DNA from 4 places in the Pantoea sp. nfd-35 genome. Region 3 is predicted to be linked to each of the others. Evidence: riboswitches for the same ligand, from Rfam matches in the RefSeq annotation. Region 3 holds a riboswitch; each other region holds the start of a gene.
What was found. A riboswitch is a leader RNA that binds a small molecule or an ion and turns the genes downstream of it on or off. The one in region 3 is predicted to bind thiamine pyrophosphate.
Positions count from the first base shown of each region.

Region 1 (5,196 bases), on a different replicon from region 3:
TCAGTCTTGAGGCGCTGGAGCTGGCCTTTGATCAGTGGCCGATTAAGGCCGTCGTTGTGGTGCCCAACTGTAATAACCCACTTGGTTTCATCATGCCAGAGAAGCGCAAGCGCGCCCTGCTGGCCTTGGCGCAACGTTTTGACGCCGCGATTATTGAAGACGATGTCTATGGCGAGTTGGCCTGGGAGTATCCACGGCCTTCATCCATTAAATCGATGGATGAAGACGGGCGCGTATTGTTATGCAGTTCATTTTCAAAAACGCTGGCGCCGGGTCTGCGCGTAGGCTGGGTGGCGCCGGGGCGCTACCGCGATCGGGTTCTGCATATGAAATACATCGGAACCGGGTCTACTGCGACTCAGCCTCAGCACGCAGTTGCAGAGTTTATTCATCAGGGGCATTACCAGACCCATCTGCGGCGGATGCGTCAGGTTTACCAACACAACTACGAAACCTTTATTTGCTGGGTTCGGCACTATTTCCCCTGTGGAATCTGCGTCACGCGGCCTCAGGGGGGATTTCTGATGTGGATTGAACTGCCAGAAGCCTTTGACGCCGTGCAACTTAACAATACGCTGCGGAAGTCCGGGATACAGATTGCTGTGGGTTCGCTGTTTTCCGCCTCGGGCAAATATCGCAACTGCCTGCGCCTGAACTATGCCTTGCCTGCCAGCGATAAAGTTGAACGGGCACTGGCGATAACGGGCAGCGCCGTTGAGCAGGCGATAGCGGCATGTGTCCACGATCGGCCAAGGGCACATACCTCTTTACCTGTGGTTGAGGAGCAGGGCCAGAAAGAGGAGGGAACTGGCCCTGGTCCGGCCATTCCGGCCGGACACCTGTGACTTTACTGAGCATAAAAAAACCGCGCCAGCCGTAATACTCATTGCCGTGCGCGGCTTTCCACTCTTTAACAGCCTTTTGCACAGGCTGCAGGTATTTCTGGGCGCTGACGCGCGTTAGTACGCCGTTTCGGGTTCGGCAAGCCGCAGCAGAACACGCGTGGCCTCCTGCCAGTCTTCTGCCTGAGTAATCGCGCTCACCACCGCAATACTGCCCACCCCGGTGGCCAGGACCTCTGGCGCACGATCAATACTGATGCCTCCGATCGCGACTGTTGAGATGCCGTGCAGCCGGGCCAAATGGCGCTTAAGTTCAGCTACGCCCTGAGGGGAAGAGGGCATGGCCTTCGTCTGGGTGGGGAAGATGTGCCCCAGCGCCACATAGGAAGGGCGCAGTGCCAGCGCCCGATCCAGCTCTGCATCATCATGAGTTGAAAGTCCCAGCCGCAAGCCTGCGTGCAGGATCTGCTGCAGGTTAGCGACCTCTAAATCTTCCTGACCCAGATGGACGCCATAGGCCTGATGTTTAATCGCCAGTTGCCAGTAATCATTGATAAACAGACGTGCCTGATAGCGCTTACCTGCGGCGATAGCCCGAATAATCATGGGTTCAACCACCTCGTCCGGCTGATCCTTGATCCGAAGCTGAAGGGTTCGCACACCGGCTTCCAGCAGGCGCTCTATCCATTCCACGCTGTCAACGACCGGATAGAGCCCCAGACGTGATGCGGTTGCGGGAAAGGCGTCCATTTATTCCTCCTTTATTGCGGTCGCAGGGTGATACAGCTCACCGCCGCGCTCACGAAAATGATCAGACATTTTCGCCATCCCCACCTCAATCGCCTGGGCTTCGGCTTCCTGCCTTGCGGCGTAGTCACGCACTTCCTGGGTAATTTTCATTGAGCAAAATTTGGGGCCGCACATAGAGCAGAAGTGGGCCACCTTACCGGACTCCTGCGGCAGGGTTTCATCGTGGTAAGCCCGGGCCGTATGCGGATCCAGTGCAAGATTAAACTGGTCTTCCCAGCGAAACTCAAAACGTGCTTTGGACATCGCATTGTCGCGGATTTGCGCGCCCGGATGACCCTTGGCCAGATCGGCTGCGTGCGCGGCGATCTTGTACGTGATTAAGCCCTGTTTAACATCTTCCTTGTTTGGCAGACCTAAATGCTCTTTGGGCGTGACGTAGCACAGCATGGCGCAGCCGAACCAGCCAATCATCGCGGCACCAATGCCGGAGGTAAAGTGATCGTAACCCGGAGCAATATCAGTGGTGAGGGGGCCCAGAGTGTAAAACGGCGCTTCATGGCAATGTTCCAGTTGTTCGGTCATGTTGCGACGGATCATTTGCATGGGAATATGGCCGGGGCCCTCAATCATCACCTGCACGTCGTATTCCCAGGCAATTTTCGTCAGCTCACCTAAGGTGTGCAGTTCCGCAAACTGCGCTTCGTCATTGGCATCCTGAATCGATCCCGGACGCAGGCCGTCACCTAATGATAATGAGATGTCGTAGGCCGCACAAATTTCACAGATGTCGCGGAAGTGCTCATACAGGAAGCTCTCTCTGTGATGCGACAGGCACCACTTCGCCATAATGGAACCACCACGCGAGACAATCCCAGTCAGGCGCTTCGCGGTCATGGGCACGTAGCGCAGCAGCACGCCTGCATGAATCGTAAAATAATCCACACCCTGCTCGGCCTGTTCCAGCAATGTGTCGCGGAAAATTTCCCAGTTCAGATCTTCTGCCACACCGTTAACTTTCTCAAGCGCCTGATAGATCGGTACCGTACCGATAGGCACCGGGCTGTTACGCAAAATCCATTCACGGGTTTCGTGGATATAGCGGCCGGTGGAAAGATCCATGACGGTATCGGCGCCCCAACGCGTTGACCACACCAGCTTTTCAACCTCTTCTTCAATCGAGGAGGTCACGGCTGAGTTGCCGATATTGGCATTCACTTTCACCAGAAAGTTACGCCCGATGATCATGGGTTCGGATTCGGGATGGTTAATATTTGCCGGAATAATAGCGCGCCCGGCAGCCACTTCCTGACGCACAAACTCAGGGGTAATATTTTCTGGCAGATGGGCGCCAAAGCTGTGCCCCGGATGCTGCTGCAGCAGCACCTCGCCGCGGATGCGTTCCCGGCCCATATTTTCCCGCAGCGCGATAAACTCCATCTCCGGCGTAATTATGCCCCGACGAGCATAATGGAGCTGGGTAACGCAGTGGCCTGCCTTCGCACGGCGTGGTGTGGGCAGGTGTTCAAAACGCAAGTGATCCAGGCCGTCATCGGCCAGCCGCTGTTGCGTGTAGGCAGAGCTGATTTGCACCAGATTTTCGCTGTCATTCCGCTCTTCAATCCAGCGCGCCCGCAGTTTATCCAGCCCCCGATGCACGTCGATTTGTGCGGCGGGATCGCCATAGGCACCGGCCGTATCGTAAACCGGAACGGGCTCATTCTCCTCATAAACCGGCGCTTCTTTACTGCCGCTGGTCAGGGTAGGGCTGAGTTGAATTTCCCGCATTGGGACACGGATATCATCGCGGCTGCCGGTAAGCCAGATACGTTTTGAATTAGGGAAGGCGCTGCCGCCCTGAAGAGAGTCAATGAATTCCTGTGCCTGAGCACGTTGTTCGCGACGGGTCGTTTTAGCAGTAGACATAGCAATATTCCAGTAAGAGGGAAGGTTGCTTGTCCGGAGTTCGGAAGGAGTAACGGCACTGCTGACACCATTCGGTGGCGTACCGTATAAATTTACTCTTGTTCCCTTCGCAGGTTCTAACCTGATCAGGTTCCGCGGATCCCGAATTAACGGTCTCAGCCCTTAGGCACTCCGACAAGATGAGGTTTCAACGATTTCGCTACGGCGCCCGATCGGCTTCACCCCGGAAAAAGGGATAGCATGAACAGCGCCCGTAGATGACGTATCAACCGTAAACACCGACTACGTTCGGCGTTAAACGTAAAGCCCACTCAGCATAAGGGGGCTTTTGGCTAATCACAAGTCTTTTACAATCGATTAGGTTTTAGGCGGGGCGGGCAATTTCGCTGTCGTTAGCCACGGGCGGGGTTAGGTGATTATCCCATGCCATCTGGATGAGTTTGTCCTCAAGCGTAAAGCGTCCTTCCAGGGCTTCTCCGACCTCCGATAGCGCATTCTGAAAGGTGACGTAGTTATCGTCATCAATCGCCTGCTGCAGGTGTCCGTCATACAGCTTCATCAGTTGTTCGGTGTTGGCTTCCAGCGAGGGATAAATCTGCGTTGCTGCCAACAGCGGACTGGTACCGTCCATTTCTCCGATCAGGCGTTGATAGAGGCTGAAGTGGCCGGATGAAAGGTAATCGACCAGATTATGGCAAAAGTTATCAAGTGCCTGTTCATCCAGACGCGTCAGTGCCTCTTTCTTTGGCTTGATACCGACCAAATGGTAATAAGAAACCAGTAACTGGCGGCGAGCGGCCAGCCATGAATCGACCAGTTCATTACTGCCACCTACGCGTTTGGTCAGAACGTCTAACTGGTTGAGCATAGTTAACTCCGTATGAGTTATGCACCTTCATATTTCAGATTAGCGATGCGTCAAGTGCGCTTGTTTTCCACGAGCCTGCCGGGGAGAAATAAGCGTGTTGCCGTCTTGCAACCAGAATTATTTGGGTATAGTTGTTCATCTACACACTTAACATCGGGACTTCAGCGTGCGGGTTGACGCTAAGGATGACGAAATAAATGCAATGCGAAATTTCAAGCGTAGACGCTGGATGGTGGATTGTCAGCAGTGAACAAAAAATTTGGTTACCGCAAGGAGACCTGCCTCACGGTAATGCGCAGCATTTTGGCCTGACGGGTCATCAGGGGCGCGTAATTGGCGAATGGCAGGGGGAGAATGTCTGGCTGATTTGCGAAACACGTTCGGAGGATATGCTGTCTTTGCGGCAGTTACTTAACGAAGATCCGGGACTGTTTCAGTTGGCAGGGCGCGGTGTACAGCTGGCCGAATTTTATCGCTCTCACCGCTGGTGTGGCTACTGCGGCCATGAGATGCACGCCAGCAAGCGTGAATTTGCCTGCCTGTGCAGCCACTGCCGTGAACGCTACTATCCACAGATTGCGCCCTGCATTATCGTCGCCATTCGCCGGGGGGACGAGATCCTGTTGGCTAACCATGCGCGCCAGCGTAATAACATTTACACTGTGCTGGCCGGTTTCGTCGAAGTCGGCGAAACCATTGAACAGGCCGTCGCGCGCGAGGTAATGGAAGAGAGCAACGTGCGTGTGAAGAATGTCCGCTATGTTACCTCGCAGCCCTGGCCTTTCCCGCAGTCTCTGATGATGGCGTTTATGG
Region 1 covers NZ_CP122403.1:4,248,544-4,253,739, reverse strand. The annotation lists gene P9J57_RS19650 (aminotransferase-like domain-containing protein) at 1-845, shown strand, start outside; gene thiE (thiamine phosphate synthase) at 960-1,592, opposite strand; gene thiC (phosphomethylpyrimidine synthase ThiC) at 1,593-3,515, opposite strand; TPP riboswitch at 3,601-3,699, opposite strand; gene P9J57_RS19635 (Rsd/AlgQ family anti-sigma factor) at 3,880-4,383, opposite strand; gene nudC (NAD(+) diphosphatase) at 4,581-5,196, shown strand, end outside.
Region 1: another riboswitch for thiamine pyrophosphate. It lies ahead of thiC (phosphomethylpyrimidine synthase ThiC); the one in region 3 lies ahead of P9J57_RS21150 (FAD-dependent oxidoreductase).

Region 2 (5,196 bases), on a different replicon from region 3:
GCGCGATGCGACAATCCGTCCCACAATGAAGACCAACAGGCAACTGCCAAAAAACGCCAGCAGCAGGCGTACATCGACCGGTGGACTGTTATAAAAATCACTCATGATGCGAAACAGCATGCAGGGCAGGGCGACATTGAACACAAAACGGTTCATGCCTTCGCTGACGGTAACGGGCCATCTGCCAAACCGGATAAGGCAGAATCCCAGAAAAATCAGGATAAATAGCGGGGCGGAAAGGTAGATCTGGTGTCCTAGTGTATCCAGCAGGAATGGCATAAGTGTAAGCAATCCAGTGACTCAGTAACCGCAAGACTATCAAATTGCTTCAACCACGTAACCTGGCAAAACAGGGTGCGCGGTCAGCCAGATCATCCCAGCCAGCGACGCGCCTGATCATCACTGATATCGCGGTAATAAACCCGATGGATAACCGTATCGCAACGTTGGCAGCGGGCAGAAAGATAGGTGGAATAATAATATCGGCCAGAAGGAGAAACCGCACCCTGACGGGTGATGCTAATGTCGGTCCATCGGTGACGATGAGGAATAAGCGCTAAGAATCGCATCATGCTTCCTGTAAAGGATGAAGTGTTCTGGTAATTTTTAACTATATTATTTGAATATTTATTGTTGCGATGTTGTAGGCAGGCTTGTTAACTTCCGGGCGATGTAATAATGGTGAAAAATATTACTTAATAGTGTTAATAACTCTACTGCTATTACTTGAGAATTTTTAGCCCGCAGCATTAAGCCTTTTTTTGTAGGGAAGGGAGTTGATCCAGATCATGCAAAAGGTTGCAGAGAATTTTTCATATCAACGCAAAGCTTTGCAGAGAGAAACCATAAGGTGATGACGACCCTGATCAGTTGAACAGGCGTTAACGCCACAACGTATCCTGAAGATAGAAGTGGCCGATAAACGGTTGGGTCACGATACTAAGCTCGGGATCACGTTTTTTTGAACAGCGGTCAAAAATGCACTCGGCTTGCCACTGACCTTCAGGTGCATAGACGAGATCGGTAAATCCCTCATTAAACTCATCCCATTTTATGATGACTGGCTGATGAGTGTAGTATTGTGCAATATCAAAAAGGGGATAATAACTAGGGTAAATCAAAAATAACTTGATATAGTTAAACTCTGTGACAGAAAGGAACACTAAGCCAGCGAAAATGAATGGCAGGGAAATAACTTTCGCGACATCTTTCCAACGGCGTTCCCAAATAGATGCAACAAGTTCGCATATTAACCACATTGCCCAACTTATTAATATTAAAGTGCCCCCTATTAAAGAAAAGATAAATGTACCAGAAGACACAGATGTATAAGCCATAATCATCAGAAGTGCAATAATCACAATCAGCGGTAAGCTAATTAAGCCTTTGATATTAGATGGCGCTTCATCGTCTTTTAACATTTTTTATTACTCATCATCGGTAATGTTATTTAGCAGGATCGTGATTGAACGTCTGGCTTCGCTATTCGCCGTATCCGCCGGCATGTTAAACGCATGTTGGTAGTAGTGTGCCAGCTCAATAAGGCTATTCTGGTAGCCTTCAGTATGCTGCTTGATAAACTGCTGTGCGTCGTCAGATAAGCTATTTTTTCCGTATTGGATGGACTTTAAAAACTTCATGCTGTGACTTAACGTGGCTGAAATTTCCGCCCGCGTAATGGCATAAATTGTAAAACGAATGGTCCCTGTGCTAACAGGGGTGGCATCTTCCGCCAGATGAATAAATTGCTTAAACAACGGCAGTGTGGGCTGAGTTTGTTCGCAGTCACTGATGGGGGTTCGGCTGTCAATTGCACCACCGGCCAGCGGTTCCAGCCAGACGATATTTTGTGGATGCCGTAAAAATGCCTCGCAGGGGATAATAAGTGATTCTGGATTATTTTCGGCAATGAGCCAGAGAAACATGCCGAAGTTGTTGGTATTTTCTGCTGCGCTTTCTGCATCAGGAATTTTATCTTCGAATATGTGGTTATCTGTTACTTCGAAAGCGGGTCGAATGAGTTCGGTGACCTTATTATGCCTGGTTGAACCTGCTGGAAGAGAAGTAAACTGATAAATCGCTTCGTATATGTTCACTAACTCGGGATTTATTTTACGAATTTGCTTAATGGCTTCGCCATGATGGGTATAAAGAACCATGACAGCGAGTTCAAAAAGCCGTTGATCGTAGTATCCTTCAATGCGTTTTTCTTGAGGGTCAGTGAGACACATTTTAGTCAGGTTTTTTAACCATTGCCGTTGTGCGGTAATGAGCCCCGAAGGTCCGGCCGTGGCGTTTTTTTTCGCGAGATCAAAAAAATGCGCCATTAACCGATCTTTTGCCGATAACGTCTGGCTCTGACAAATCACCTTTTCGATTGCGCTGGGATGCGCACATGAAAAACTGGGGGCGGCACTCGCCTGAAATGCCAGCATCAATCCTGACATGAGTAACGCCAGTTTTATAAAATATGCGACCAGGCTGAAGCCAGTTTTCATCAGGATACTCTGAGTAAATAATTGTTATCTCAAGAATAAGCCCAAGAAGGCGTGTTGAATATAAACCCGGATTAAACGATCTGATTTGATGCGGGCAAGGTTGCTTTGCCAGTGGCTCAACCTTATGCTGATGACGGGTAAAGTGAATTTACCTGACGACTCGGGGTGCCCTTCTTTGTGAAGGCTGAGAAAAACCCGTATTACCTGATCTGGATAATGCCAGCGTAGGGAAGTCTGATGCCTGACCGCATTCGCCTTCTTGTCCGCCGGTTGGGAGTTATGATGACACATCAACCGCAACACCTTTCTGATGCGCAATGCGCGCCCATTCTGCAACAGTTTCGCCGTCAGTCACCGCTGGTGCACTGTATGACCAACGATGTGGTGCAAACGCTAACCGCTAACGTTTTACTCGCCCTTAATGCCTCTCCGGCCATGGTTATCGACGCTGAAGAAGCGGCGCAGTTTAGCGCGGTTGCCGATGCGCTGCTTATCAATGTCGGTACGCTAACCCACGATCGTAAGCAAGCGATGCAGGCTGCGGTGCTTGCAGCAAATCAGGCGGGCACGCCCTGGACACTGGATCCGGTGGCGGTCGGCGCGCTGACGCTGCGCACCGTGTTTTGCAAGCAGCTGCTCGCGCAGTCGCCTGCAGTGGTGCGCGGCAATGCCTCAGAGATTCTGTCGCTGGCGCAGCAGGCAGCAGGCGGACGCGGTGTTGACAGCCTGCATTCGGCCGAAGCCGCGCTGCAGGCTGCCCAACAGCTGGCAAAAGCTTTTGATACCTGTGTCGTCGTGACCGGCGAAGTAGACTATGTCACCGATGGGCAGCGCACCTGGGCGATTACGGGCGGTTCGCCGTTAATGACGCGGGTGGTCGGCACCGGCTGTGCGCTTTCAGCGGTGGTTGCGGCCTTTGCCTGTTTGCCAGGTGACCGACTGATCAACATCGCCTGCGCCTGTCGGGTGATGGCGCTGGCTGGAGAAAAGGCCGCGCAGGATGCAGATGGACCGGGTAGCTTTGCGCCTGCTTTCCTGGATGCACTCTGGACGCTGGAGGCACCTGATGAAACGCATTAATGCCCTGACGATTGCAGGGACCGATCCCAGCGGCGGGGCCGGTATCCAGGCCGATCTGAAAACCTTCTCTGCACTGGGCGCGTACGGTACCAGTGTGATCACGGCGCTGGTGGCGCAGAATACCTGCGGCGTGCAGTCGGTATACCGCGTTGCGCCAGAGTTTGTGACCGCCCAGCTGGACTCGGTGCTGGATGATGTGCGCATCGACAGTGCGAAGATTGGCATGCTGTCTGAAACAGAAATTGTCGAGCGGGTGGCCCATGGCCTGCAGCGGCGGGAAATTCCCTTTGTGGTGCTGGATACGGTGATGGTGGCTAAAAGCGGCGATGCCCTGCTGAATCCGGATGCGATTGCCTGTGTGCGAGATCGTTTATTGCCACAGGTGTCATTGATTACGCCAAACCTGCCCGAAGCCGCTGCACTGCTGGGATGCCAGGTTGCCCTCAATGAAGATGAGATGCTCACCCAGGGCGAAGCGCTACTGGCGCTGGGTTGCCAGGCAGTGCTGATGAAAGGCGGTCATCTCGATGGTGATGAAAGCCCGGACTGGCTGCTAACTCGGGCAGGGCGTCAGCGCTTTAGCAGCGTGCGGGTAAACACGCGTCATACGCACGGCACTGGCTGTACACTGTCCGCCGCGCTCGCGGCCTTACGTCCCCGGCATGACAGCTGGGAAGCGACGATCAGTGAAGCGAAAGCCTGGCTGCAGCAGGCATTACTGGCGGCAGATTCGCTGGAAGTGGGCAACGGGATTGGGCCGGTGCACCATTTCCATCAGTGGTGGTAGCCCATCGTGTTTCGCCTTGCAGACTGGCAAGGCGTTAATCCTCTTCAAACCAGGCGCTGTTTTGCTTGATGACTGGGGTGATCGAAAACATCATGGCCTGCAAATGATGGCGCAACGCCGCCTCAGCCTTGACGGGATCGTTTGCCTTCAGCGCCGCAAAAATAGCATCATGCTGTTCTATCAGGGTTTCGGCGGGCGCAACGTCATTCAGGGTTAAATAGCGTACCCGATCCATGGTGGCTTTGATGTTTTCAACCGTTTCCCACGCCAGCGGACAGCCGATGCTCTCAGCGATGAGGCGATGAAACTCATCGTCCAGGCTTAAGAACATCTGGCTATCGCCACGGGCAGCGGTGATGCGTTGCAGTTGCAGGTTATGCTCCAGCGCCATCAGCCCTGACTCTTCGATTTCCTCAGCAGCGCGACGGACCACGGCAATCTCCACGGCCTCACGAATGAAACGACCATCTTCGACCCGTTTAGCCGAGATCCTGCGCACAAAGGTGCCGCGCTGCGGCAGGATCTGAACCAGACCGGCCTCCGCGAGCTTGATAAAGGCTTCCCGCACCGGCTGACGTGAGAGGTTGAACCGGGCGGAAACCTCTTTTTCCGAGAGCAGTGCGCCCGGCTGAATTACGCACGTCACGATATCGCGGCGCAGATAGCGGTAAACCTGCTGATTCACCGGTTCGCTGGTGGTAATGGTGTAAGAAAGTGTCATATCGCTGTCCGTTTTATCTTCGGCCTGGGCATCAGGCGATCGCATCAGACCTCAGGACCGGCAATGGCCTGCTGGACGCTGGCACGGGCTCCCTGAGCGGCAAGCTGCAG
Region 2 covers NZ_CP122403.1:1,587,177-1,592,372, forward strand. The annotation lists gene P9J57_RS07430 (AEC family transporter) at 1-279, opposite strand, end outside; gene P9J57_RS07435 (hypothetical protein) at 372-569, opposite strand; gene P9J57_RS07440 (hypothetical protein) at 882-1,421, opposite strand; gene P9J57_RS07445 (lysozyme inhibitor LprI family protein) at 1,428-2,498, opposite strand; TPP riboswitch at 2,650-2,746, shown strand; gene thiM (hydroxyethylthiazole kinase) at 2,778-3,578, shown strand; gene thiD (bifunctional hydroxymethylpyrimidine kinase/phosphomethylpyrimidine kinase) at 3,565-4,365, shown strand; gene P9J57_RS07460 (GntR family transcriptional regulator) at 4,400-5,086, opposite strand; gene P9J57_RS07465 (mannitol dehydrogenase family protein) at 5,131-5,196, opposite strand, start outside.
Region 2: another riboswitch for thiamine pyrophosphate. It lies ahead of thiM (hydroxyethylthiazole kinase); the one in region 3 lies ahead of P9J57_RS21150 (FAD-dependent oxidoreductase).

Region 3 (5,196 bases):
ATGTACTTGAAGAATGCCAGGGCAAAGGACTGGGCGGATGGCTGATCGAATGCTGTCAGTCACATCCCGTGGTTAACACATTGCGCCGGCTGTTGCTCTTCACCTCAACCGCGCCCTGGTTATATCAAAAATTTGGCTACCAGCCGGTAAACAAACCCGACTATGCCTGGACAATCACCCGGCCCGATATTTATCAGGCCAACCGCGATGCCCAGACGTGATCAGCCGCCTGTATTACCGATCTGCAATAATCGCCAGCCGCTGGCAGCCACGTGCCTCCAGGGCCAACGCGACCTGAGCAGCACGCATGCCGCTGGCACAGACCAGAACAATGCGTTTATCCGCGGGCGGCTGCCAGCCGGCAATGTGCTGTGGCAATATCCGCTGTGCATACTGGCTGACACTGACAGGTGCTTCCTCTGTCCCCCGTAGATCCACCACACAGTCATCGGGGGTCAGCAAAGCAGGATCGATAAACGGGATGCCGGCCTTTTTGGGCTCAGGCGCATTATCGAACCGGAACTGACGCAGTTGCCATGAGACAAAATCACAGTTGATCATGCAGCCCAGTGGTGAGGGCGACAGGTGCAACAGAATGCTGAGCGCCATCTGCGCCTGTAAGGCGCCAAGGGTGGCAACCGCCGGGCCCAGCACGCCTGCGGTGTTACAGTTACCTGAGGCTTTGGGTAATTGTGGGAACAGTGCGCGATAGCTGGGCGCGCCGCCGCAAAAACTGCCTGCATAACCCTGTCGCCCCAGCACCGAAGCGCAAACCAGCGGTAGGTTACGGGCAAAGCAGCTGTCGGAAAGCAGATAAGTCACCGCGAAGTTATCCGCAGCGTCGATAACCAAATCAATATCCACCAGTGCTTCTTCAATACGACTTGCCTGTAACGCTACGGGATGTGCTTCAACCACCGTATCAGGATTACGCTGTGCCAGCGCACGTTGGGCGCAAAACACCTTCGGCTCGCCAATATCGGCAGTCGTAAATAGCGTCTGACGATGCAGGTTATGCAGCGCCACGACGTCGTCGTCATAGAGCCGGATATAACCGATGCCAGCGCCCGCCAGGAGCGGTAATAACGTGGAAGCCAGTCCACCCGCGCCAACCACTAAGACGCGGGCAGCGGACAAAGCCTGCTGCCCCTGCTCGCCCACTTCTGGCAGCATTGTCTGTCGTTGATAACGAGCCATATCTGCTCCTTAGCGAAATTGCGCCAGCCCGAAAACGGGCGTAGAGGCGGCAGCCATGTCGCGACGCTCCATCATGCCAGCCTGACGTGCCTGATATCCCGCTTCAATGGCGCGCGCAAATGCGCCAGCCATGCGAACCGGATCGCTGGATTTCGCCACGGCGGTATTCAACAGCACAGCATCAAACCCCAATTCCATCGCCTGAGCCGCCTGGCTCGGCGCACCGATCCCGGCATCAATAATCAGTGGAACGTCCTTAAACCAGGCACGCATCGTGCGTAATCCCTCGATATTGCGTAATCCCTGGCCTGAGCCGATAGGCGCCCCCCACGGCATCAGCACTTCACAGCCCGCGTCCAGCAGTTTCTCGCCCACAATCAGATCTTCTGTGGTGTAAGGGAAAACGTGGAAACCCTCTGCACACAAAATACGTGCTGCTTCGACGAGGGCAAAGGGATCGGGCTGTAAGGTATCGGCATGACCGATCACCTCAAGCTTGATCCAGGACGTGGCAAACAATTCCCGCGCCATATGCGCAGTCGTCACGGCTTCTTTCACCGTGTGGCAGCCTGCGGTATTGGGTAAAACGCGTTTATTTAAGGTTTTCAGGAGATCGCGAAAGGCTCCGCCCTGGCTTCCTTCACGACGCAGACTCACCGTAATAATCTCGGCGCCGGATGCGCCAACGGCCTGTTGCAGAATATCCGGCGAGGGATAACCTGCAGTACCCAGTAAAAAACGTGACTGTCCGCTAAAGTCATAAAACATCGTTAGCCTCCCTGCATCGGCGATAACACTTCAAGACGACAACCCGCCACAAGCGGCTCTGAGGAATAGCGCTCCCGGGGAACAAATTCGCCGTTCACGGCACTGGCGACACAGCCAGCATCGATATGTTGTTCCACGAGTAATTCAGCCAGCGTGCGGGCTTCGGTTTCAATAGCAAGGCCGTTCAGTTCTATTTTCATCGCACTCCCTCGGACGTCAGTTGTTGCATAAGCTTCTCGGCCATCATCGGGGCCAGCAGGAAGCCGTGACGGTACATGCCGTTAATAGAAAAAATGCCATTTTCGTAACGCACTTCGGGCAGATTGTGGCGGTAAGCCGGACGCATACCTGTGCCGCTTTCAATAATGCGTGCTTCGGCGAGGGCGGGATGGATGCTGTAGGCTGCGCTTAACAGTTCCATCATAGCGCGCGCGCTGATTGGGCTGTCATCCTGGCTTTCGACCATGGTCGCGCCCAGCATAAAATGCCCCTGTGCCCTGGGCACCAGATAACAGGGAAAACGCGGGTGCAGCAGGCGAACAGGACGGGAAAACGTTATTTCGTCGGTGTGGAGAATAACCATTTCACCGCGCACGGCACGCAATTCGGGTTGGGATTGCCGGGCATGAATACCCCGGCAATCGATAATTTTCCCGCTGGGTTTACCCGGGTGAAACCGGACCCCCGCATTCAGTAAACGCGTTTGTAATTGTTGCATTGCCAGCCGGGGATCAAGATGACCTTCTGCGGCAAAGAACAAGCCACGGGCAAAACGGTCTTCCAGCGCAGGTTCAATCTCTGCTGGCGTCACCCACTGATGTGATGAGGTCATGTTAGCGAAACGCGTTAACTCAGCACTGTCGCGCGGGGGCGCAATCACCAGGGTACCCTGCTGTTCCACGCCGCTGACCCGGGCCGACCACCATGCCGCAGCATACTGACCCCAGTCAACGACCTGCTGTGGCGCACTTTCCGCTTCGCACCAGGGCGCCAGCATACCGCCAGCCCAGTGCGATGCCGCGCGGCAGTCCGGTAAGGTAATGATTTCGACAGGTTCACCTTGCTCCGCCAGTAGCGTGGCGATACACAGTCCGGACACGCCGCTGCCGAGCACTGACCAGCGGCTCATTGCCAGCCAACCTGACAGGATAACATCAGAAACAGGATTTTCACTTTGGCCTCTCTGTTAACAGTCAGAGACCCGTGATACAAGAAGGGAAAAAGCATGAGCCCGGCAAAAGCAGACTCTGCGGCAAGTATCTGCCTGTGGCAAAGATACCCGTCTTCCTACGCCAGTATCAACTGGGTCAGGTTCTAAGGGTCGCTAAGCCGCGCATTGCGCTATTAGCCTCTCAGTCTCTTTGGCGAGACTCCCCTGACGGGTTCTAGTTTTATTTTAAGCCGCGCCTTACGTCAAGGCTGATGCAGCAATTTGTCGTTAGCGACTAAGGCACATTCAGGTAACGCAGCAGAGCGGTCATACAGGCTGCGCCCAAAATGATGACGATCAGCGGCGCCCTGCGCCAGGCGAGAAAAATGGCAAACGACACGCCCAGCAGCCTTGCCATCCCGGCAAAATGCTGACCTTCGAACAACGTGGTGGTGGCTGCAACGGCCAGTAACAGTACCGTGGCCGCATCGGATAACACATTTTGCGTGCGCTCACTGACAGGCAACCGGTTACCCAGTTTGACGCCCGCATAACGAATGGCATAGGTTCCGGCAGCCAGCAAGGCAATGCCTGCAATTATCATCGGATGATTCATTTACGCGATCTCCACGTAAGCAGCCCTAACAACGAAAACAGAACAGGCATCCCTGCTGGAACAAATGGCGTGACCGCCAGCGACAGCACGGCGCCGGTAGCAGCAGGAATGCGGGTTCGGGGTTTGCGTAACGCCGGGAAGATGAGTGCGATAAGAATGGCGGGAAAAACCGCATCCAGACCGATAACGGAAATATTCGGGATAAACTGGCCAATCGCGGCCCCGAGCATGACGGTGAACGGCCAGATCAATCCGATACCGATGCCGCACAGCCAAAACGCACTGCGGCGTTGAGCCAGCTGCGGCTGAGAGATGCCGAACACCACACTTTCATCGTTCATAATGTGACAGCCGAGCGCCCCCCGCCAGCCTCTGCCCACTAAGTCTTTAACCGCAATGCCAAAGGGAAGATGGCGGGCGTTGACCAGCAAACCTGCCGCGGCAGCGGTTAACGGACTGCCACCGCCGGCAACGATGCCAATAAATAAGAATTCCGATGCGCCAGCCAGCACCAGCGTTGATAACGCCAGCGGTACCCAAAACGGAAAGCCATCAGCAGTGGCGAGCGACCCGTAAGACAGGCCGACAATGCCATCTGCGATACAGACCAGAAAAATTGCTTTTATAACGCCTTTATCCAGCGTGAATTTTTTTGCCAGCATCAACATCGAATCCCATAACGAACGATAAATCCATTATAATGGACATCGGATATGTATTACAAGACGAACGATACGTTCATTTTAACGAACAGGAAAAGTGATGAGCACGCCCATTGATATCATTGCCCGAGGTTTAGTAAGAGAACGCCAGCGTGCCGGCCTGACGCTGGCTGAAGTTGCTCGCCGGGCGGGGATTGCAAAATCGACCCTGTCTCAGCTTGAAGCCGGTAACGGCAATCCGGGTATTGAGACGTTGTGGTCGCTGTGTGTCGCGCTCAATATTCCATTTGCACGCCTGATGGAGCCGGAAACGAACCGGTTACAGGTTATTCGCCGCGGAGAAGGCCCCACGGTGGCTGCTGAGCAGGCTGATTACAAAGCCGTCTTACTGGCAACCTGTCCACCGGGCGCACGACGGGATATCTATCTGCTGCACATACAGCCCGGCAGCGAACGCTGCTCACAGCCGCATTCACCGAATACCATCGAACATTTAATTTTGACGCAAGGGCGCGCAGAGGTTGGGCCGGTTGATTCACCCGTTGAGCTTGAGGTAGGCGATTACATCAGCTACCCGGGCGACACTGAGCATATTTTTCGTGCGCTTGAGCCAGATACGCTGGCTGTGCTGGTCATGGAGCATGTGTGAAGGCAGGTTTCCCTGCCTTCGGTTAAATACAGACTTCCTGGGCTATTGCGGCGCTCTGGCTGAGGGAGGCCAGTGAGATAACACGATGCGCGCTTTTCTCCAGTAAAGCGAGATCGTGGCTGACCAGCAAAATGGCGCAGCGTTGCTGTGTTGC
Region 3 covers NZ_CP122404.1:157,588-162,783, reverse strand. The annotation lists gene P9J57_RS21170 (GNAT family N-acetyltransferase) at 1-221, shown strand, start outside; gene P9J57_RS21165 (HesA/MoeB/ThiF family protein) at 235-1,197, opposite strand; gene P9J57_RS21160 (thiazole synthase) at 1,207-1,965, opposite strand; gene thiS (sulfur carrier protein ThiS) at 1,968-2,165, opposite strand; gene P9J57_RS21150 (FAD-dependent oxidoreductase) at 2,162-3,094, opposite strand; TPP riboswitch at 3,233-3,352, opposite strand; gene P9J57_RS21145 (AzlD domain-containing protein) at 3,411-3,731, opposite strand; gene P9J57_RS21140 (AzlC family ABC transporter permease) at 3,728-4,399, opposite strand; gene P9J57_RS21135 (helix-turn-helix domain-containing protein) at 4,494-5,042, shown strand; gene P9J57_RS21130 (ABC transporter ATP-binding protein) at 5,065-5,196, opposite strand, start outside.

Region 4 (5,196 bases), on a different replicon from region 3:
CACCGTTCCCCCGGCACTGTTATGCCGGGGGAACGTGCTTATTAAACGTCTTTAACGTTGCGTATCATTCCCAGCGTCAGTAAAGCAATCGCGGCAATCACCCAGTAAACGCTGCCGTGACCAAAATGTTCAACCAGTATGCCCTGAAATAACCCCGCCAAAATAATGCCGGTCGAAATGCTGTTGGTAAACAGGGTTGTGGCTGCGCCCGCCCGCCCCGGCATCAGATCCTGAAACCACAACATTCCAATGCCCGCAACAACGCCGATAAACAGGGCGTTGAACACCTGCAGGACCAGCAGCGCCAGGTGGCTGTGAAACAGAATCAGGCCGCTGTAAAACACAACGGCGGAGGCCACCGCGCCCACCATCATCTTTCGCTTACCCCAACGTTTGGCATAGAAACCGGCCAGGATCATGACCGGGATTTCCAACCCGGCGGCCGTGCCCATTAAGAGACCGGCAAGCTTTTCGGGCAGGCCCAGATCGTTGCTGATCCACAGCGGCATATCGATAATGTACATGGTGTTACAGGTCCACATCAGCGTTGATGCGGCAAACAAAATGCGCACGTCACGAATCCGCCAGCCGCTCAGGGGGATCCCGCCCGACTGCATCAGGGAAGCCGCGCGCGGCACCGAGGGCACGGTAAACCAGATCAGCAGGAAACAGAGAAAAAACAAGCCGGCCGCCACGCTGAACAGCGTAACGAAACCAAAATTCAGCGCCAGCGCAAACGACAGCGGTGGCCCAATCACCCACGCCAGCGACACCTGAGCGCGCATAATGGAACTGAACATCACCACTTCGCGCGAGGAACTGTCGGCATATTCTCGCGCCAGCGCAAAGAGCTGCGGCATGGCGACGTTCGCCAGCGACGATAACAGCACGCCCAGCGTTATCAGCGTCAGGTAATGGCGGGTAAACGCGAACAGTATGGCGTTTGCCAGGGCAAGGATACAGCACACTAAGATGATATTCCGCCGATCGCCAACGCTGTCGGAGCGCTTTGCGATCATCATGCTGACCACAATGCCGGCGATGGCATTGATGGTAAAAAACAGCCCGACCCACAGCGGTGGCACCTGTACTTCTCGCGATAAAAACAGGCTCAGCGTCGGCGCCTGCAGCGCACCGGCCACGCCGAGGATAAAGGCTGTCACCATAAAAGCCAAAAAGACCGGATTGAAACGGCGCGAGAACGATAACAAAGATTTCATGCCTTATCCCTGACAGAACAACGGGAGAAACGGGAACAATGGAACCCCGACCCAAACCTACAACGTAAAAAAAACCAGCAGAATAACCCTGCTGGCGAAATCGTAACACACTACTCAGAAGGGACAGACATCGCTGCCAGTCCATGTCAGAGCGCCATTCATTACTGAATGCCTCCCGCTCTTCCAATACAGGAAAGATTGCCTCTAAAATGGGGTAAGAAAAACAGAGCACCTTTATCAGGGAGTTCCTCTTTTATGTCGTCATCACGTCTGAAGCAGCAGTTCATTCGTCTGTGGCAAAATTGCCAGGGACAACCACAGGAAACAACCCTGGGCGAACTGGCTGATTTGCTGCACTGTTCGCGTCGCCATATGCGAAACCTGCTCAACAGAATGCAAGCGGCTGGCTGGCTCACCTGGCAGGCCGAAGCCGGACGGGGCAAACGTTCCCTGATGACCTTCTGCTACACCGGGCTGGCGCTCCAGCAGCAGCGTGCCGAAGATCTTCTGGAGCAGGATCGTATCGATCAGTTAGTCCAGCTGGTGGGGGATAAAGATCAGGTCAGACAGATGATCAGCGCCCACCTGGGGCGGAGCTTCCGCCAGGGCAAACATATTTTGCGCGTCCTCTATTATCGCCCTCTGCTGAATCTGTTACCCGGTCCGCCCCTGCGCCGTTCGGAAACCCATATTGCCCGCCAGATCTTTAGCGGCCTGACGCGCATAAATGAGGAAAAGGGGGAAATCGAGGCCGATATCGCCCATCACTGGCAGCAAACATCCGATCTCCACTGGCGCTTTTATTTACGTCCTGCCATTCGTTTTCATCATGGCCGGGAGCTGGACATGGCCGATGTGATCGCAAGCCTGGAACGCCTGCGTCAGTATCCCCTGTTTTCTCATATCCAACGGCTCGACTCACCGGCCCCCTGGACCCTGGATATCTATCTGGATCAGCCCGACAGCTGGCTGCCCTGGCTGCTGGGCAGCGTCAGCGCCATGATTCTGCCACGGGAATGGCCTGAAATTCGCGATTTTGCCCGTCAACCTTTGGGAACAGGTCCTTATCGGGTCGTCCGTAATCAGCACAGCCAGTTGAAGATAGAAGCGTTTGACGACTACTTTGGCTATCGCGCGCTGATCGATGATGTGTCGGTGTGGGTACTGCCAGAGATCAGTGACGAGCTGGTTTATGCAGGGGTTCGCCTGCAGGGCGAAAAAGCCGATGAGAAACAGGAAGAGAGCCGGCTTGAAGAAGGTTGCTACTATTTACTGTTCGATCAGCGTTCAGAAAAAATGGCCGATCGAGACATTCGACGCTGGCTCAGCGACCTGCTTAACCCGATTGCACTCCTCAATAATGCGGGCAGGGGTTATCAGCGCTACTGGTTCCCGGCTTACGGCCTGCTACCCCGCTGGCACCATCGCCGCGATCTGACCCCAGTGGACAAACCGGCGGGCCTCACGAGCCTGACGTTAACCTGGTATAACCAGCATATTGAGCATGTCAGTATTACGGATGCCTTACGTCCGTTGCTGGCAGAACAGGGCGTTACGTTGAACACCCGGGAAGTCAGTTACGAAAGCTGGCATCAGGGCGAAGGCGAGAGTGATATCTGGCTGGGCAGCGTCAATTTTACCCTGCCCCTCGAATATTCCCTGTTTGCCCTGTTATACGAAACGCCGTTGATGCAGCACTGTATGCCTGTTAACTGGCAGCAGGATGCCACGCGCTGGCGTGAAAAAACGCTCTCCCTCGCTGAATGGGGTAAATATCTGGTGGAAAATAGCTGGCTTCATCCGCTGTTTCATCACTGGCTGCTGCTGGAGGGCCAGCGCAGTATGCGCGGCGTGCGGATGAATACATTGGGCTGGTTTGATTTTAAATCCGCCTGGTTTGCCCCGCCTACGCTGTGAGCCTTTCCCCTTGCGCATTTAATGACTAGAATGTGGCGTTCTCAACGGGGTGCCCCTTTCCACAGTGTCAGGGCGCTGAGAAATACCCGTCGAACCTGAATCGGTTAATACCGACGTAGGGATTTGAGAGGTTGTTTTGCTCAGATCCTTTGCGACTCAACCCTGCCGCCCTAGGAGCGCAAAGTGTTAAGAAACGTCCTGCCCGTGCTGCTGTTACTCTCTGCCCCGGTCTTTGCGGCCAAACCTGTCCTGACGGTTTACACCTACGACGCCTTTTCCGCTGACTGGGGGCCGGGTCCGGCCGTCAAAAAAGCCTTTGAAGCCCAGTGCGGTTGCGAGCTGAAATTTGTCGCGCTGGAAGACGGTGTTTCGCTGCTGAACCGTGTACGTATGGAAGGCAAGAACACAAAGGCCGATGTGGTACTAGGCCTGGATAACAACCTTCTGCAGGCCGCGCAGCAAACCGGCCTGTTTGCCAAAAGCGACGTGGATACCCGTGAGCTGCAGGTGCCCGGCGGCTGGAAGGACACCACCTTTGTGCCGTTCGATTACGGTTATTTCGCATTCGTGTACAACAAAAACACGCTAAAAAATCCCCCCACAAGCCTGAAAGAACTGGTCGAAAGCCCAGAGAAATGGCGCGTGATTTATGAAGATCCTCGCACCAGCACGCCAGGCCTTGGCCTGCTGCTGTGGATGCAAAAGGTTTACGGGGACAACGCGCCTGAGGCCTGGCAAAAGCTGGCGAAGAAAACCGTCACGGTCACCAAAGGCTGGAGTGAAGCCTACGGCCTGTTTCTTAAAGGCGAGAGCGATCTGGTGCTGAGCTATACCACGTCACCGGCTTATCACATCATTGAAGAGAAAAAAGATAACTATGCTGCGGCATCCTTCGCCGAAGGCAACTATCTGCAGGTTGAGGTGGCCGCCCGACTGGCGAACAGCAAGCAGCCCAAACTGGCAGAACAGTTTATGCAATTCATGGTTACGCCAGCCTTTCAGAACACCATCCCTACCGGGAACTGGATGTATCCGGTGATCAAAACTGACCTCCCCGCCGGGTTTGCCTCGCTCAGCGTGCCGAAGACAACATTGCAGTTTTCACCGGAAGAGGTTGCCAGCCACCGTTCGCAATGGGTTAGCCAATGGCAACGCGCCGTCAGCCGTTAATCCCTTTCTGGCTGATTCCGGGTTCGCTCGCCACGCTGCTGCTCTGCAGCGTGGCGCTGCTGGCCTTCACAGCACTGTGGATGGCGGCGCCAGCGACCAACTGGCGGTCTGTCCTGCAGGATACGTATCTGCATCATGTTATTGGCTTTTCGTTTAAGCAGGCGCTGCTTTCCGCCCTGCTCTCCTTGCTGCCGGCCATTCCATTGTCCCGAGCCCTTTATCGGCGGCGCTTTCCCGGACGTCAGGTGTTGCTGCGCCTGTGCGCCATGACGCTGGTTCTGCCCGTGCTGGTGGCCGTATTCGGCCTGCTCACCGTCTATGGTCGGGTGGGCTGGCTGGCACAGCTTTGCGCCTGGCTTGGCGTGGACTATCACTTCTCGCCTTACGGGCTTCAGGGAATTTTACTGGCCCATGTGTTTTTCAACCTGCCGCTGGCCACGCGCCTGATGCTGCAGGCGCTGGAAAGCATTCCTGCCGAACAGCGTCAGCTTGCTGCCCAACTGAACATACGTGGCTGGCATCATTTCCGGCTGCTTGAATGGCCCTGGCTGCGCCGCCAGCTCCTGCCCACCGGGGCATTAATCTTTATGCTCTGTTTTGCCAGTTTTGCCACCGTGCTATCGCTGGGTGGCGGGCCGCAGGCGACCACCATCGAACTGGCCATCTTCCAGGCGCTAAGCTATGACTACGATCCGGGCCGCGCGGCGCTCCTGGCGCTGATTCAGCTCAGCTGCTGCCTGGTGCTGGTGCTCCTCAGCCAGCGCTTCAGCAACGCCATTCCGGCGGGTAGTCCGCAACTGAACGGCTGGCGCGATCCTCAGGATTCCACGCTGGCCCGCGTCAGCGACGCCGCCATCATCTTTTTCGCCCTGCTGCTGCTACTCCCACC
Region 4 covers NZ_CP122403.1:3,669,473-3,674,668, forward strand. The annotation lists gene P9J57_RS17110 (MFS transporter) at 42-1,220, opposite strand; gene sgrR (HTH-type transcriptional regulator SgrR) at 1,476-3,137, shown strand; TPP riboswitch at 3,173-3,277, shown strand; gene thiB (thiamine ABC transporter substrate binding subunit) at 3,321-4,307, shown strand; gene thiP (thiamine/thiamine pyrophosphate ABC transporter permease ThiP) at 4,283-5,196, shown strand, end outside.
Region 4: another riboswitch for thiamine pyrophosphate. It lies ahead of thiB (thiamine ABC transporter substrate binding subunit); the one in region 3 lies ahead of P9J57_RS21150 (FAD-dependent oxidoreductase).